DNA from 2 places in the Cupriavidus sp. CPT47-8839-RL05A genome. Region 1 is predicted to be linked to the other one. Evidence: predicted binding sites of a transcription regulator. Region 1 holds the regulator's gene; the other holds the start of a gene.
What was found. Region 1 encodes NrdR, which represses ribonucleotide reductase genes. Its sites were predicted from a motif close to CACNANATNTNGTG; they were not measured.
Positions count from the first base shown of each region.

Region 2: AC3WVS_RS21920 (ribonucleoside-diphosphate reductase subunit alpha) is a predicted target of NrdR. The motif match lies at 1,701-1,714, and genes of this name have one in related genera.

Region 1 covers NZ_JBYTEG010000008.1:158,753-162,159, reverse strand. Annotated here, with positions in the region: gene AC3WVS_RS11925 (PilW family protein) at 1-490, opposite strand, end outside; gene pilV (type IV pilus modification protein PilV) at 492-1,121, opposite strand; gene nrdR (transcriptional regulator NrdR) at 1,255-1,722, opposite strand; gene glyA (serine hydroxymethyltransferase) at 1,879-3,126, opposite strand; ZMP/ZTP riboswitch at 3,254-3,399, opposite strand.
Region 2 covers NZ_JBYTEG010000018.1:112,200-115,606, reverse strand. Annotated here, with positions in the region: gene AC3WVS_RS21930 (sigma-54-dependent transcriptional regulator) at 1-830, shown strand, start outside; gene ampD (1,6-anhydro-N-acetylmuramyl-L-alanine amidase AmpD) at 827-1,444, shown strand; gene AC3WVS_RS21920 (ribonucleoside-diphosphate reductase subunit alpha) at 1,939-3,407, shown strand, end outside.

The DNA of each region.
Region 1 (3,407 bases):
GAACGGTGCGGTCCTGCTGTGTGCCGGAGCCGAAGAAGCGGACCTGCAGCACGTCGCTCTTGTTCACGGCGCCCGCCTGGGCTGGACACGCGAGGTTTTGCGCCGGATTGCCGAGGTCTTGCGTGGGGGCGCCGCAGCTGTCGAGCCCACTGATGGTCGGCGACAGGCTCGTGGTGGTGAGCATGACGCCTCCAGGGCTGGGCGCCGGTGGCCCGCTGGCGCCGGGCGAGGCCGCGGCGCTGTTGCCCGCATAGTTGCTCCAGGCGGCCTGGCGCACGATCCGCACCACGGTATCCACCGCAAAGCGGCCTTTCTCATCCAGCGCAGTGGTGTCGTCGATGCTGTTGTAGTTGGCTCGCCCGGTCAGGTAGAGCGCCGCGGCAGCCATGATCAGGAGCAGGCTCAGCGTCATCGCCACCATCAGCTCCACCAGCGACAGCCCCAGTTGACGATGCCGACCGGCGTTGGGATACGTCCTGGCGTTGCGCATGTCAGTTCACCGTACCCTGCGTGGCCACGATGACCACCTGGGGGCGCGTGCCCATATCGGACATGTCGACCCGTGCCGCGACCGTTTTGGCTGCAAGCCGGGAGATCCAGCCGATCTTGATGACTATCGGGGCGTCGTCCGCGCGGCCAGTGGCCGAGGGCGTGCATCCCCATGAGAAGCCGGTGGCCTGGTCGTAGGCGACCATGTCCCGGCAAATCACGGCGCGTCCGCCAGGCAGGCCTGTGCTGACACGTTCCCAGAACTCGGCGACATCGAAATCCGCCAGTTGCTGCGCGCACCCGGCCGCCGTGCCCGGGCAGGCGACAGCGTACGGGCTGTTTGCCGCCGTGAGCGCAGGCGGCTGCCCGCTGGCCGTGTCGATGAAGTAGCGGTTCGGGGTGATGGCTTCCGCCGCCGCGCCGGTTTGCGAGACGGCCGGATTGGCACGCATGCGCTCGGCCATCTCGGTGGCCAGCTGCATGGCAGTGGTGTCGTAGGAAGCTTGTTGCGTGAAGCGGGATGAATTCAGCAGCAGGCTGGCGACGCCGAGCACGCCAACCGCCAGAACGACAATTGCCACCAATGCTTCGAGCATGGCAAAGCCGGCTGCCCCGCGGCAGCGTTGACCCATTCTGACCCCCGTCAAAAGACGTCCGACTTCGTTAACTTCTTTTTTTTGGTCTGCAATCCCGGGCCCTTTTAATATGCGACAGCGGGCCTTGCGGAAATGCAACGGGGATTAAACAACGATTTTGTTACTTTTGCTACCCCTTCCGAGGGGTGGACGCCGCAAACTCATCCAGCACGTCGCGGAATTCCGACACGTCCTCAAAGCTCCGGTACACCGAAGCAAAGCGGATATACGCGATCTTGTCGAGCTTGCGCAATTCGCGCATCACCAGTTCGCCGACCTGGCTGCTTGGGATTTCTTTCTCTCCCAGTGCCAGCAGCTTTTCTTCGATGCGGGTGATGGCTTCGTCGATGGCTTCGGCCGAGACCGGGCGCTTGCGCAGCGCCAGGCGCATGGAGTCCTTCAGCTTGGCGCGGGTGTAGTCCACGCGCGAGCCGTTTTTCTTGACGATGGCGGGGAAGAACAGCTCGATCCGCTCATAGGTGGTGAAGCGGCGGTCGCAGGCTTCGCAGCGGCGGCGCCGGCGCACGGCATCGCCGTCTTCCGACATGCGCGTGTCGAGTACCTGGGTATTGGAATGACCGCAAAAGGGGCATTTCATGCCGGACCACCTTCAGTTGAACCCCGTCGCCTTGTCCGTGTTGTCGTTCTGCGGAGGCGGGGCGGGTTGGCGAGGCCCGCAAGCCGGTGCCCGAGGACGCCGGCTTGCGGAGCTGCCGGCCGCTCATGCGAAATCCGCATGGGCGGCCTCGATGCATCAGCCGTAGACCGGGAAACGCTTGGTCAGGGCTGCCGCCTGCTCGCGCACGCTGGCGATATTGGCGGCGTCGTGCGGGTTGTCCAGCACATCGGCGATCAGGTTGCCGACGATGCGGGCTTCTTCTTCCTTGAAGCCGCGCGTGGTCATGGCCGGCGAGCCCAGGCGGATGCCCGAGGTCACGAACGGCTTTTCCGGATCGTTGGGGATGGCGTTCTTGTTGACGGTGATATGCGCCTCGCCCAGGATGCGCTCGGCTTCCTTGCCGGTGATGTTCTTGGCGCGCAGGTCGACCAGCATCACGTGGCTTTCGGTGCGGCCCGAGACGATGCGCAGGCCGCGCGCGATCAGGGTCTCGGCCAGCACGGCGGCGTTCTTCACCACTTGCTGCTGGTATTCCTTGAACTCGGGCGTCAGCGCTTCCTTGAAGGCGACGGCTTTGCCGGCGATCACGTGCATCAGCGGGCCGCCCTGGATGCCGGGGAAGATGGCCGAGTTGATGGCCTTCTCGTGCTCGGCCTTCATCAGGATCACGCCGCCGCGCGGGCCGCGCAGGCTCTTGTGCGTGGTGGTGGTGACGAAGTCGGCGTGCGGCACCGGGTTCGGGTAGACGCCCGCGGCGATCAGGCCGGCGTAGTGGGCCATGTCGACCATGAAGTAAGCGCCGATCGACTTGGCAACCTTGCTGATGCGCTCGAAGTCGATGCGCAGCGCGAAGGCCGAGGCGCCGGCGATGATCAGCTTGGGCTTCTTCTCCTGGGCCAGCTTTTCCAGCGCGTCGTAGTCGATGTCTTCCTGGGCGTTCAGGCCGTAGCTGACCACGTTGAACCACTTGCCGCTCATGTTCAGGGCCATGCCGTGGGTCAGGTGGCCGCCTTCGGCCAGGCTCATGCCCATGATGGTGTCGCCCGGCTTGAGCACGGCGAAGTACACGCCCTGGTTGGCCTGCGAGCCCGAGTTGGGCTGCACGTTGGCGGCTTCGGCGCCGAACAGCTGCTTGACGCGGTCAATGGCCAGCTGCTCGACGACGTCGACGTACTCGCAACCGCCGTAGTAGCGCTTGCCGGGGTAGCCCTCGGCGTACTTGTTGGTCAGCTGCGAACCCTGGGCGGCCATCACGGCCGGCGAGGTGTAGTTCTCGGAGGCGATCAGCTCGATGTGGTCTTCCTGGCGCTGGTTCTCCTGCTGGATGGCGGCAAAGACCTCGGGGTCGATCTGGTCGATCGTAAAACGGCTGCGTTCGAACATGGCGAAACTCGTCTGAAAAATAGGGAATCCGATTCACGCATCGGGGATAGGGCGCGCGGGGAAGGCTAGCGGCGACCAGCACCGGCGGCTCGTTGTAACCGTCGGTGCAGGGCGCACCCTGCTTCCCATTCGCTGCCCAGGCGAGCGGCAGGCGCAAGCAACTTCACGCCTAGGCGTGCTGAACGTTACGCGAACGCGCAATGAACGTCACGCCAGAGAACTTGCGCTTCCTCGTGGTAGTGCCCACTGACTTCGCCAGTCGCGCAAGATGGAATGGTTGC
Region 2 (3,407 bases), on a different contig from region 1:
TCAAGCTGCTGCGCGCGCTGCAGGAGCGCCGCGTGCGCAAGATCGGCGCCAGCCGCGAAGACGCCGTCGACGTGCGCGTGATGTGCGCCAGCCACAAGGACCTGGCGGCGATGGTGGCGGCCGGCCAGTTCCGGCAGGACTTGTACTACCGCCTGAACGTGCTGGCGCTGCGCATGCCCACGCTGCGCGAGCGCGGCGAAGACATCCCGGTGCTGGCGCACGCCATCCTGGACCACCTGGCGGTGCGCTACGGCGACCCGCGCCCCAGGCGGCTGTCGCCGGCGGCGCTGCAACGGCTGGTGGCCTATCCCTTCCCCGGCAATGTGCGCGAGCTGGAGAACCTGCTGGAGCGCGCCTACGCCTTTGCCGAGAGCGAAGAGATCGAGCTGGCCGACCTGGGCCCGCTGGACGCCGGCGCCGAGCGCGCCGGGCTGATGCATGCCCCGGCGCCGGCGATGGCGCCCACCAACTATTCCGCCCCCTGGGGCGCCGCAGGCATGTGGGCGCCAGTGCCGCCGGCCGCCGCGCCCGCGCCGGCCCCGGCAGAGCCGCCCCCGGCCAGCGCGCCCGAGCCCGAGCCCGCCGGCGATCCCGCCGAACGCGCCTGCCGCGGCATCGTCTTCCCGATCGACCTGCAAGCCAGGCTGGAAGCCGTGGAGCGCGAGCTGATCCTGCAGGCGCTGGCGCAGACCAACTTCAACCGCACCGCGGCCGCGCCGCTGCTGGGCCTGAACCTGCGCCAGCTGCGCTACCGCATCCAGCAACTGGGCATCCGCGAAGCCATGGACGCCGCCGACCGTAGCACCGTGGAAGGCGAGGGCACGCCATGACCAAGCCCGCGCACCGCTACCTGCCCGATGCCGACGGCTGGGTCCCCGCCGCGCGCCGCGTGCCGTCGCCCAACTTCGACGCGCGCCCGGCCGGCATGCCGGTGGACCTGGTGGTGCTGCACAACATCAGCCTGCCGCCTGGCCAGTTCGGCAGCGGCGACATCGAGGCCTTCTTCCAGAACCGGCTCGATCCCAACAAGCACCCGTTCTTTGCCACCATCCACCAGGTGCAGGTGTCCGCGCACTTCCTGGTCACCCGCGAGGGGGAGCTGGTGCAGTTTGTCCCATGCACGCAGCGGGCCTGGCACGCCGGGCAGTCAGACTTCTTCGGCCGTGCCCGCTGCAATGATTTTTCCATCGGCATCGAGATCGAGGGCTGCGACGACCTGCCGTTCACCCTGGCCCAGTACGACACCGTGGCCGCGCTGGTGCCCGCGCTGCTGGCCGCCTACCCGGTGCGCGCGATTGCCGGCCACAGCGACATCGCCCCGGGGCGCAAGACCGATCCCGGCCCGCATTTCGACTGGGCGCGCTTTGCCAGGCAGGCGGGCGTGGCGCCGGGCATGTTGCCCTACCAGTGCCCGGGCGCGGCTGGCCAGGTGACGAATCCTTAACCTCATTCCCCATCCCCGTGCGCCCCGTTCCGGCGCACATGCCCCACCTCCGGGTGGGGCTATCGCAACGTCGCAACAATCAAAAAAATTTTTGTGAAATGTGCAGTTGCGAACGGTCTGACGAAAACCCTTGCGAGTACTAGGCTTGCGGGCATGTGGCGTTGCCGCATCGGCGCCACCGCCCCCGAAAAAGCGCTTGTCAAGACTGGTCATTCGGATTCGTTTCACTATACTTAGCCCAGTTTCACGCATCACACACTATATCTAGTAGTCAAACCGGGGAGCCGGCCCAAGGGTGAGTCAGGGATCACGAAGTTCGTGCATCGTCTCGAAACCGCCCGCTAAGGCCAGCGAATCACAAGAGTCCCTGGCGAAATGTCCACGCAAAGGCAGTCTGTCCGCCCCCGACTTCACGCCGGGAGGGACGTTCTTTTCGCCGCATTTCGCCAGGGACTCTTTTGTCTCTTATTTCCAGGGTAAAAACAGGAGTTCTCATGCAAACGGCCCAGAACGAAATCACCACGGGTGGCGCCGCCGCCGGTATCGCACCGACCGCGCAGCAGACCCCCGCCAACGCCGCCAATACGAACTACCCGGATCACAAGATCATTCGTCGCAATGGCGCCGTGGTGGCTTTCGAGCCGTCCAAGATCGCCGTTGCCATGACCAAGGCCTTCCTCGCCGTGAACGGCGGGCAGGGCGCCGCGTCCGCGCGTGTGCGCGAGATCGTCGAGCAACTGACTGACAACGTCGTGCGCGCGCTGGTGCGCAGCCGCCCCAACGGCGGCGCCATCCATATTGAAGACGTGCAAGACCACGTGGAACTGGCGCTGATGCGCTCGGGCGAGCATGAAGTGGCCCGCGCCTACGTGCTGTACCGCGAGAAGCGCAAGGCAGAGCGCGCCAGCGCCAGCGCCGAGGCCGTGGCCCGCGTGCAGGAAGGCGGCGTGTCGGTCAACGTGACCGACGCCGGCGTGACCAAGCCGCTGGACATCGTTGCCCTGCACGACCTGCTCGACACCGCCTGCGCCGGCCTGGGCAAGGCCGTCAGCGCCGAGCCGATCCTCAAGGAAACGCTCAAGAACCTGTACGAAGGCGTGCCGATGACGCAGGTGTACGACTCCGCCATCCTGGCCGCGCGTACCCTGATCGAAAAGGACCCGGACTACAGCCAGGTCACTGCCCGCATCCTGCTGCACACCATCCGCAAGGAAATCCTGGGCGCCGAAGTGACGCAGGCCGAAATGACCACGCGTTACGCCGAGTACTTCCCGAAATTCATCGCGCGCGGCATCAAGGCCGAGCTGCTGGACGAGAAGCTGGCCACCTTCGACCTGGCCCGCCTGGGCGCCGCGCTGGACGCCGGCCGCGACTTCCAGTTCAACTACCTGGGCCTGCAGACGCTGTATGACCGCTACTTCCTGCACATCGACGAGACCCGCATCGAGATGCCGCAGGCATTCTTCATGCGCGTCGCCATGGGCCTGGCCCTCAACGAAACCGACCGCGAAGCGCGCGCCATCGAGTTCTACCAGCTGCTGTCGTCGTTCGACTTCATGTCGTCCACGCCGACCCTGTTCAACTCGGGCACCCAGCGCTCGCAGCTGTCGTCGTGCTACCTGACCACCGTCTCGGACGACCTGGAAGGCATCTACGAAGCGCTCAAGGAAAACGCGCTGCTGTCCAAGTTCGCCGGCGGCCTGGGCAATGACTGGACCAACGTGCGCGCGCTCGGCTCGCACATCAAGGGCACCAACGGCAAGAGCCAGGGCGTGGTCCCGTTCCTGAAGGTGGTGAACGACACCGCCGTGGCCGTGAACCAGGGCGGCAAGCGCAAGGGCGCCGTCTGCGCCTACCTGGAAACGTGGCACCTGGACATCGAAGAATTCCTGGAGCTGCGCAAGAACACCGGCGACGACCGCCGCCGCACCCACGACATGAACACGGCCAACTGGATTCCGGA